Regions from separate parts of the Bacillus capparidis genome, predicted to be linked through region 2. Evidence: riboswitches for the same ligand, from Rfam matches in the RefSeq annotation. Region 2 holds a riboswitch; each other region holds the start of a gene.

The links. Region 2 has a riboswitch for cyclic di-AMP ahead of JOC74_RS08590 (potassium channel family protein). Riboswitches for the same ligand answer to the same signal wherever they lie in the genome.
Region 1: linked by a shared signal. The riboswitch ahead of JOC74_RS21995 (dicarboxylate/amino acid:cation symporter) and the one ahead of JOC74_RS08590 (potassium channel family protein) in region 2 are both predicted to bind cyclic di-AMP.
Region 3: linked by a shared signal. The riboswitch ahead of kimA (potassium transporter KimA) and the one ahead of JOC74_RS08590 (potassium channel family protein) in region 2 are both predicted to bind cyclic di-AMP.

What each region holds. Positions count from the first base shown of each region.
Region 1 covers NZ_JAFDST010000008.1:87,029-90,207, forward strand. The annotation lists partial or broken gene JOC74_RS21985 (ABC transporter permease) at 1-281, shown strand, start outside; gene JOC74_RS21990 (AI-2E family transporter) at 388-1,437, shown strand; cyclic di-AMP (ydaO/yuaA leader) riboswitch at 1,497-1,640, shown strand; gene JOC74_RS21995 (dicarboxylate/amino acid:cation symporter) at 1,723-2,970, shown strand; gene JOC74_RS22000 (ABC transporter ATP-binding protein) at 3,179-3,179, shown strand, end outside.
Region 2 covers NZ_JAFDST010000002.1:297,144-300,322, reverse strand. The annotation lists gene JOC74_RS08600 (hypothetical protein) at 1-148, shown strand, start outside; gene JOC74_RS08595 (glycosyltransferase family 2 protein) at 328-1,341, shown strand; cyclic di-AMP (ydaO/yuaA leader) riboswitch at 1,400-1,548, shown strand; gene JOC74_RS08590 (potassium channel family protein) at 1,672-2,328, shown strand; gene JOC74_RS08585 (TrkH family potassium uptake protein) at 2,329-3,179, shown strand, end outside.
Region 3 covers NZ_JAFDST010000003.1:120,760-123,938, reverse strand. The annotation lists partial or broken gene kimA (potassium transporter KimA) at 1-1,801, opposite strand, end outside; cyclic di-AMP (ydaO/yuaA leader) riboswitch at 1,954-2,102, opposite strand; gene JOC74_RS14145 (VOC family protein) at 2,288-2,683, opposite strand; gene JOC74_RS14140 (LysR family transcriptional regulator) at 2,887-3,179, opposite strand, start outside.

The DNA of each region.
Region 1 (3,179 bases), on a different contig from region 2:
TAATCAGCAGTAATGTCATGCAATCGTCGGTCATTGGATTGCCGATCATGTTCGTCTTTTTTATAGGATCGATTATAAAAGATGCAATTGATATTCAACCGATTGTAACAGTGCTTGAATGGCTCCCTTCTCGGCATCTTATCGACGGTATGAACCTGACAATGGCATCAAACCTTGGAAATGAAATCTATTCACACTTTCTAATCATAGCCGCATGGACAGTCGCCATACTATTAATCTGCCTGATAATATATAAAAAGAAAAAATTTGACGAAAACTGATGAAATTCTAAATATTTTTGCAAAGTTTTCTGCGCGAAAAGAGATTTTCGCGTCTTTTTATTATATAATTTTACTTATCTTGATGTATTTGACTGGAGTGTAATAAATGTCGGCAGCATGGAATAAATTTTTACAGCATGCGGGAGTAAGGCGATTTTTTGTTTTTCTTATCATAGCTGCTGTCCTTTATCTTTTTCGAGGAATGATGAATCTTATTTTACTCACGTTTATCTTTACTTTTTTGATGGACAGGCTGGAAAACGTAGTAAGAGGATTTCTTAACCACTTTTTAAAAGTGAGTCAAAAAGTGGTGATAACCAGTTTATATATTACGCTTGGCGGCTTATTGGCAATCGGAATCTTCAACTATTATCCTGTGGTCGCGGATCAAATCAAGCAGTTGGCAGATTTGGCGAAAGAACTGTCTGCTCGTCCAGAAGAGAATATTCCATTTTATTATGAGATCACCACTGTGTTTGGAGACGTGAATCTTTCGGGATATTTTGAAAAGGGGCTTAATTTTCTTTATACATACCTTGCTGATGTGAGTTCATTCAGTCTGCAAGTTTTTCTCTCATTAATTCTCAGTATGTTTTTCTTAATCGAAAAAGGCCGTTTGGTCGCTTTTATGCAAAAATTTAAAACGAGCAAATTGGCGATTTTTTATAAAGAGATTGCTTTTTTCGGTGGGAAATTTGTAAAGACGTTTGGAAAGGTATTAGAAGCACAATTTATCATTGCGATTGTAAATTGTGCTCTTACTACGATTTCTCTCTGGATCATGGGTTTTCCGCAGTTGTTCGGCCTGGCCGTTATGGTCTTTTTCCTGGGGCTGATTCCGGTGGCCGGAGTCGTCTTGTCCTTGATCCCTCTCAGTATTATTGCCTATAGCATCGGCGACTGGATCTATGTGTTCTATATGTTTATCGTTATTATGATCATTCATGCGATTGAAGCGTATTTTCTCAACCCGAAGCTTATGTCTGCAAAAACTGAGCTCCCTATCTTTATGACATTTATCGTATTGATTTTTTCCGAGCATTATTTTGGAATATGGGGATTGATAATCGGTATTCCCGTAGTTGTCTTTCTCTTGGATGTTCTTGATGTGACAAATAGCAGTACAGAGGAAACGGTCGGTGTTAACAAAAGTTGACATACTTGAAAAACTATTTACAAGATGGAAATAATGGTGTTTAATTATATTACAAAACTATACTACACTCGTTTAATCCTTTTTTGAAGGAATGGGGGACCCAAAATCATTACGGGGTGAATTTTTATACGTTTTATGTATAAAAACGGACATCTCTTCGTCCGAACCCGACAGCTAACCCCGTATACGTGAAGAGAGTCATATGTGGGATCTCTATGTCTGAATAGAGCACGAAGCCGCGAATGAACTCGTGGTTTTTTTTATTATTTTTTAGGAGGTAAATCTATGAAACTTGCAACAAGAATCATCATTGCACTTATTGTAGGTGCTATCGTCGGAATTATCTTGAACGTTTTTGCACCTCAAGCATTTGATGTGCTGGATCCATATTTATTTTCCCCTTTAGGCAAAATCTTTTTAAATTTGATTAATATGATTGTGATTCCAATCGTTTTCTTTTCGATTACTTTAGGAGTGGCGGGGCTTGGAGACCCAAAAAAATTAGGTCGGATTGGTGCAAAAACGATCTCCTATTTTCTATTAACCACTACTGTTGCAATTATTATAGGGCTTGTTCTTACGTTGTTGATCAAACCGGGTGAAGTGGGAAATATCACTCCTGAGAACGCAGGAAGCTATGAAGCAAAAGAAGCACCATCAACGGCTGAAACGCTTATGAACATTATCCCTAAAAATCCAATCGAGGCGTTCGCAAATGGAGACATGCTCCAAATCATTGTGTTTTCTATATTTATCGGGCTTGGAATTGCTATGCTCGGTAAGAAGACAGAAGGGCTGTTGAAAATTTTAGAGCAGGGAAATGACCTCATGATGTATCTTGTCGGTCTCGTTATGAAATTTGCTCCCTACGGTACATTTGGATTGATTGCTTCTGCAATTGGAAGCCAAGGCTTTAGCGCAATCCAAGCAATGGGACTCTATTTTATTGTTGTTCTTTTAGCCTTGATTATCCACATGGCTGTTACGTATGGTTCTACTGTTGCCGTATTAGGCAAGTTAAATCCGATTGCTTTCTTTAAGGGCTTTTCACCTGCTATGGTTGTAGCTTTCAGTACATCGAGCAGTAACGCGGTACTTCCGATGTCAATGGAAACTGCCCAAAAAAATTTAAAGGTGCCGAAATCGATAAGCAGCTTTGTTCAACCTTTGGGAGCAACCATTAATATGGATGGAACAGCGATCATGCAAGGTGTTGCAACAGTGTTTATCGCCCAGGTATATGATGTCAATCTGACTTTTGTGGAGCTTGTCACTGTTGTTCTAACTGCTGTTCTTGCAAGTGTAGGTACTGCCGGGGTGCCCGGAGTCGGTTTGATCCTGCTGGCCATGGTGCTGCAATCCGTCAATCTTCCTGTTGAAGGGATTGCACTTATATTAGGGATTGACCGCTTGCTTGATATGGCAAGGACTGCAGTCAATATTACGGGAGATGCTGCCTGCGCCGTTATTGTTGCTGAATCAGAGAAAAAACACGGAGTTACTTCTGAACAAAACGTTAATCAATCCTTCTAAAATATTCCAATGAATAAGATGGAGCTATCTACAGATGCTCCATCTTTTCCTTTTCATAGATGAATTAGAGTCGATGATGCGGATTTCCGTACACCGCCATAAAAAAGACCCTTTTGACATATCAAGCTCCAAATTGGAAACACCCTTTTAACCAGAAAAATGACTGTAAATGGTATACTATATACTAGAATGGGAGGGCTTTAAAGCAA
Region 2 (3,179 bases):
CTTACGCGGCAGCCGTTCGGGTAATATGATGAGCCCTGTTCAAAATTTCTTTTCGAATCTAATGCAAAATAAAAATTTAATGCGAAAACCTGTTCCTGTGGCAAGTAAAACTGAGTTTTCAAACGAATTAACACCTAATAAAAAATAAATGAATTGTAATTACTTTTGCAGTGCTAGAAAACCTGGCACTGCTTTTTTAATGGACCATTTTAATAAATTCAGGAATGTCTTTTCTAAAAAAAGGAATAATACCTCAGAGGCAATATGGATACATTTTTTGCTAAAAGCTTTCTTAACGAAAATAGCGAAAATGGAGGAGGGTACATAATGAAACAGCCTATAGTAACTATCGTAGTTCCGTGCTACAACGAAGAGGAAGCTATAATACAAACATGCCGCCAGCTAAGTACTGAATTGAAATGCTTAATGGATGATAAATTCATCTCAGCTGAAAGTAAAATTTTGTTTGTCGATGATGGAAGCCAGGATCGTACGTGGTCACTGATTGTGATGGAAAGTGTAAAGAACAGCTATGTAACCGGCATAAAATTAATGAAAAATGCAGGACACCAAAAAGCTCTTTTAGCCGGACTGGAAAAAGCAAAAGGCAGCTCGGATTGTGTGATTTCAATAGATGCCGATCTTCAGGATGACGTGTCTGTTATTCGTGATTTTATCGAGAAATATAAAGAAGGGTACGAGATTGTCTACGGCGTCCGCCGCAGCCGCCAAACAGATACTTTTTTTAAGCGGACAACTGCTTTAGGCTATTATTCACTAATGAATAAGCTTGGGATTCAGTTAATTTATAATCATGCCGATTATCGTTTAATGAGCAAGCGTGCACTTGAAGAGCTCGGTCGCTATCGTGAAGCCAATCTGTTTTTGAGAGGAATTGTCCCTATGATCGGCCTGCGATCGACAAAGGTATTGTATGATCGAAAAGAGCGTGTGGCAGGAGAAACTAAATACCCTCTGAAAAAGATGCTGTCCTTTGCCTTTAAAGGGATTACATCATTTAGTGTGACACCGATCAGAAGTATCACATTGCTAGGAATTTTATTGTTTTTTTTAAGCGTTTCTGCAGGGATATACGCTTTGATTCAAAAACTTCTCGGGCACACAAACGTCGGCTGGACCTCTTTAATGATTTCGATTTGGTTTTTAGGCGGGTTGAATTTAATGGGGATTGGCATTATTGGCGAATATATCGGCACGATTTTTACGGAAGTGAAACGTCGCCCCCATTATGCGATAGACATTGATTTAGAAACCGAGCGATTGGGCCGTCTAAAGCGCCAGGAGAATGAGCAAGTACCGGAGAAAAAGTTTAGCTCATAAAGTTATAGGATAACTTTACAATACGAAACTTTGGGAGTAATATAATTTTCAGAATCAACCATCTTGATCGCTGAATCCGTGTGGAACGGGGGAACCAGAATTGTAACAAACATTTTGTTACTAGGGGTGAATCCTTCATGATGAAGGCAGGGTTACTTCTGTACCCGAACCCGACAGCTAACCTCGTAAGCGTTAAGGAGAGGATGTGAACTTGTGATCGGAGAATAAAACGACCACTGGGGAATCCTTTGTGGTCTTTTTTTTGTAAAATGTAATACTTCTGTGTTTGTTAACAAACAACTATAGAAAATGAATCAAGGAAGGGTTAAGATGAAGAAATTATTCGCCGTATTTGGTTTAGGACGCTTTGGATCAACCCTTGTTAAAGAGTTTTATGAAATGGGTATTGAAGTATTAGCTGTAGATAAAGATGAGACAAGAGTCAGTGAATATATGCAATTTGCCACACATGCAGTTTGTGCAAATGCAATCGATGAAACGGTTTTGCAAAAGCTGGGCGTTCGAAATGTTGATCTTGCGTTCGTTTCCTTTGGAGATGATATGCAATCAAGCATCTTGACTTCATTACTCTTGAAAGAAATAGGTGTGACTAAAGTTTGGGCAAAAGCACAGGATGAAAACCATTCAAAAGTTCTCGAGAAAATTGGTGTTGACAGAGTTATTCATCCGGAGCGTGATGTGGCTAAAAGAATAGCCCATCATATTGTGACCGATAAGATGATTGATTTTATTGAGCTATCTAAAGATTTCAGCATCGTGGAAATTATAGCAACAAAAAAGGTTGATCACCGTTCCTTGGAAGATCTAAACATACGGGCCAATTACGGATGTAATATTGTTGGAATTCAACGTGATGGGAAATTTATTGTTTCTCCTTCTGCTGAAGAAGCTATTTATAAGGACGACGTGTTAATTGTCATAGGAAACAATAAGGACATTGAACGATTTGAAAAAGAAGGAGTTTAAATGAATATAAAATACATTCGATTGAATCCCTCCCAGCTGCTGCTATTAGTGTTTTTGTTTTTTATTATACTAGGTACAATTTTATTAAAGCTACCGTTTGCAACAACCGAATCTGTCAGCTGGACCGATGCATTGTTCACTGCGACGTCAGCTATGACAGTCACGGGTCTCGCGGTTGTTGATACAGGTACCGCTTATACCCTCTTTGGCCAGCTGGTTATAGTCATGCTTATCCAAGTCGGCGGCTTGGGGATCATGTCTTTTGCAGTTCTCATTTTTATCATGCTGGGAAAGAAAATTGGTTTTAAAGAACGGCTGCTTATCCAGCAGGCTCTTAATCAAACCTCTCTCGGCGGGATTATTAAATTAGTGAAAAACTTATTTATCTTCTCATTATCTATAGAATTGATAGCCATGCTGCTGCTCGCTATCCGATGGGTTCCGGAATATGGCTGGGGAAAAGGGATGTATTATAGCTTTTTTCACTCAATATCTGCTTTTAACAATGCGGGATTTTCTTTATGGCCAGACAACTTAATGGGATATGTAGGAGATCCGTTAGTCAACCTCGTGATTTCTTCTCTGTTCATTTTAGGCGGAATAGGCTTTACTGTTTTAGTGGATGTGTGGTATAAACGAAGCTTTAAAAAATTAAGTCTGCATTCGAAACTAATGATTGTAGGTACACTGGTGCTTAATGTAATAGCCACTGTTATAGTTTTCTCAATGGAATACAATAACCCTGACACGCTTGGCCCTATGTCATTAGGCGATAAATTTTGGGGATCCTATTTTCAAGCGGTGACAACTCGAACAGCAGGGTTTAACAGTTTGGATATTGGCAGTTTACA
Region 3 (3,179 bases), on a different contig from region 2:
AGTAACGACTACGTCCCGCCGATAAAGCAAATATGCCCGAATCAATAAACTAGATTGGTTATGAAGAATATTGTGCCAGCCTTTTTTAGGAATAAACTGAGGGATGACGACCGTAACCCGATAATCCGACTCTCTGGCTTTGTGCTCAACCGTATCAACAAATTTGGTCAAAGGATGAATAATACTTCTATAGTGAGAGTGAAGTGTCACGAGTCTGACATCAGGCTGCCATTTCTTCCACTTTTCTTCAAACTTTCTTTCGACTTCTCTGTCAAACGCAACGTAAACGGCAATGATCTTTTCTGCCGAAAGAGTTTTAGCATAGTTTAACGTGTTCTCTACTACATGAGTCATACCAGCCACAGGAACAATAATGACGTTCCCATTAATCGGGACAGAAGGTTCACATGTTGTCAGTCGCAATTGGTCGCCAACTGCGTCATAATGCTTCTTTATCTGGTGAAAAACAAAAACGATAATGGGTAAAAAAACTAAGACTGGCCAAACCTGTGCGAATTTGGTTAAAAAGAAAATGATCGTAACGGTAAAGCTAATCAAGGCACCGGTTGAATTAATAACAAGCCTAAATACCCATCCTTTTGGTTTTTCACGAATCCATTTAACAATCATTCCCGACTGAGACAGCGTAAATGGAATAAACACGCCGACTGCATATAGCGGGATAAGCTGTTCAGTTTGTCCTTTAAAAGCAAGAATTAATATGATCGAGGCAATCCCAAGAATAATAATCCCATTCGAGTATCCTAACCGGTCTCCTCTTATTGTAAACATTCTTGGAATAAACTTATCCTTGGCAAGATTAACCGCAAGTAATGGGAACGCTGAATAACCTGTATTGGCAGCCAGGATCAATATCAATGCTGTAGTTCCTTGGATAAAGAAATACATGAAATTTCGACCAAATGTCTCTTCCGTAAGTTGTGAGACAACAGTGACCTCTTCACTGGGAGTAATCCCGTAATAATAGGCCAAATATACAATTCCCGAAAATAACAAAGCGAGCAAGGCACCCATCGCAAGTAACGTTTTAGCTGCATTATTAGGTGCCGGGTCTTTAAAATTGGGAATGGCATTCGAAATGGCTTCAACTCCTGTTAAAGCAGAGCTGCCTGAGGCAAACGCTCGCAGGAGGATGAATAAACTGATTCCTGCCACGGGTGTACCAATTGATGGATGTAAATCAGGCGGAACCTGACCTGTTACAATGTTGTAGATGCCCACACCAATCAATACGAATAACGCTAAAACAAATAAATACACCGGATACGCCAAAATAGAGGCGGATTCCGTTACCCCTCTTAAATTTAAGATGGTAAGAAAAATCACAAAGATAATCGCAATGATCACATTATAAGAATGTAAGGCAGGAAATGCAGATGTTATCGCATCTGTACCAGCAGATACACTAACTGCCACTGTTAAAATATAATCTACCAGCAAGGATCCTCCAGCGATTAACCCCGGATTTATACCCAAATTATGCTTTGATACTACATACGCTCCACCGCCATGAGGATAGGCGAAAGATAATCTGCCTGTACGACAATATGAGAGCAGTTAATAGAATTAATACTCCCATTGCTATCGGAATTGAATACCAAAATGCTACTGCACCAACTGTTGCCAGGACAATTAAAATTTGCTCCGGACCATAGGCTACTGATGATAAAACGTCAGAAGATAGGATGGCTAATGCTTTTGTTTTGTTAAGCTTCTGTTCCCCTAGTTCAGTTGATTTTAATGGCCGGCCTATTAAAAATCTCTTTAGAGAAGAAATCACAAATTTCACTACCAGATTGTATTAAACATATCTTTTCCTGTATATCAAATAACACTCTACGAAAACACTTTAGTTCAATTAAAATAAAAAATGCCTGCAAGCCATAGATAATAGGCCTGAAGACAATATAATTTTTGTCTCACAAGCTCCACCTTCCTTCTCATATAACGCTTACGAGGTTAGCTGTCGGATTCGGACCATTTGAGTAGCCCTACCTTTTAAAAGGATTCACCCCTTTGGATTGTGTAACAATCCACAAAAATGGTTCCCCCGCACCTTTAGGTCTCAGCGATTTAGAAATATGAAACCGATGATTATCATACTTCTGTGCACTAAAAATGTAAACAAAAATTGTTAAAAAAATATGTAATTTTAAAATCTAAAATTTGAATACTTCTTTAACTAAAGAACAGGGCATTTTCAACTCTTTATGTAAAGGAGGAATAAAAAATGGCGCTCCTCTTTAGAAGGAACACCATCCAACATTTAGCTTGGAAAATTGAGCTGCCATGAAACTCCAAACCTATCGACAATCCAACCGAACTTCTTACTAAAGAAATAATCACCTAATGGCATTAGGGCGCCCCCGCCATCTGAGAGGCTCTCATAAAGCCGGGTAATTTCCTCTTCAGAATCACATGTAAGAAACACTGAAAAGGAAGGGGTAAACGTGAACTCATGCTTTACGTTACTGTCAATGCACATAAATTCCTGTCCTTTTAATGAAAAGACAGCCTGCATCACACTGCCCTCATCTCCTGCTTCATTTGGTCCATAACGAGTGATTCTGGTAATTTCTGATTCTTCAATCAAAGAAGTATAATAATTCATGGCTTCTTCCGCATTTCCTTCGAACATTAAGAATGGTGTCACCTTTTCCATTAAAAACATCTCCTTATTTTTTAATTCATTCGCTTTCTACGATCTCTTTCAACCCTGCAATCATTAAATACCCACCGTAATAATTCGGTCTGACGTAGCATGAAAAATCCAATCTAAATTGTGGCTACTTTGTTTAACCATATAGTTAACAATAAAGAACAACCTAGAATTAGTCAACCATTCGGTTAAATACTTTCTCTCCATTATTCGTTCACAAGCGAATGATTCAATTCTGTAAATTGTCTTTCAATAGGTGTTAATTCATGGTGCAAACGAGTAATTAAGTAAATGTTGATGTATTTATAAACTGAAGGTACCTCTATATAATTGTTGATGTTGTAGCGGTTTGCCGTACGTTTCGATACTAAGGAAATCCCCATTCCCATTATTGAAAACTGCAAGAGTGATTCCGGATCGCCTACTTCAATGATTTCCCCATACTCACGACCCATGCCTGTGAAAATATTGCGTAACAACGTGAGATACAAGCATTTAT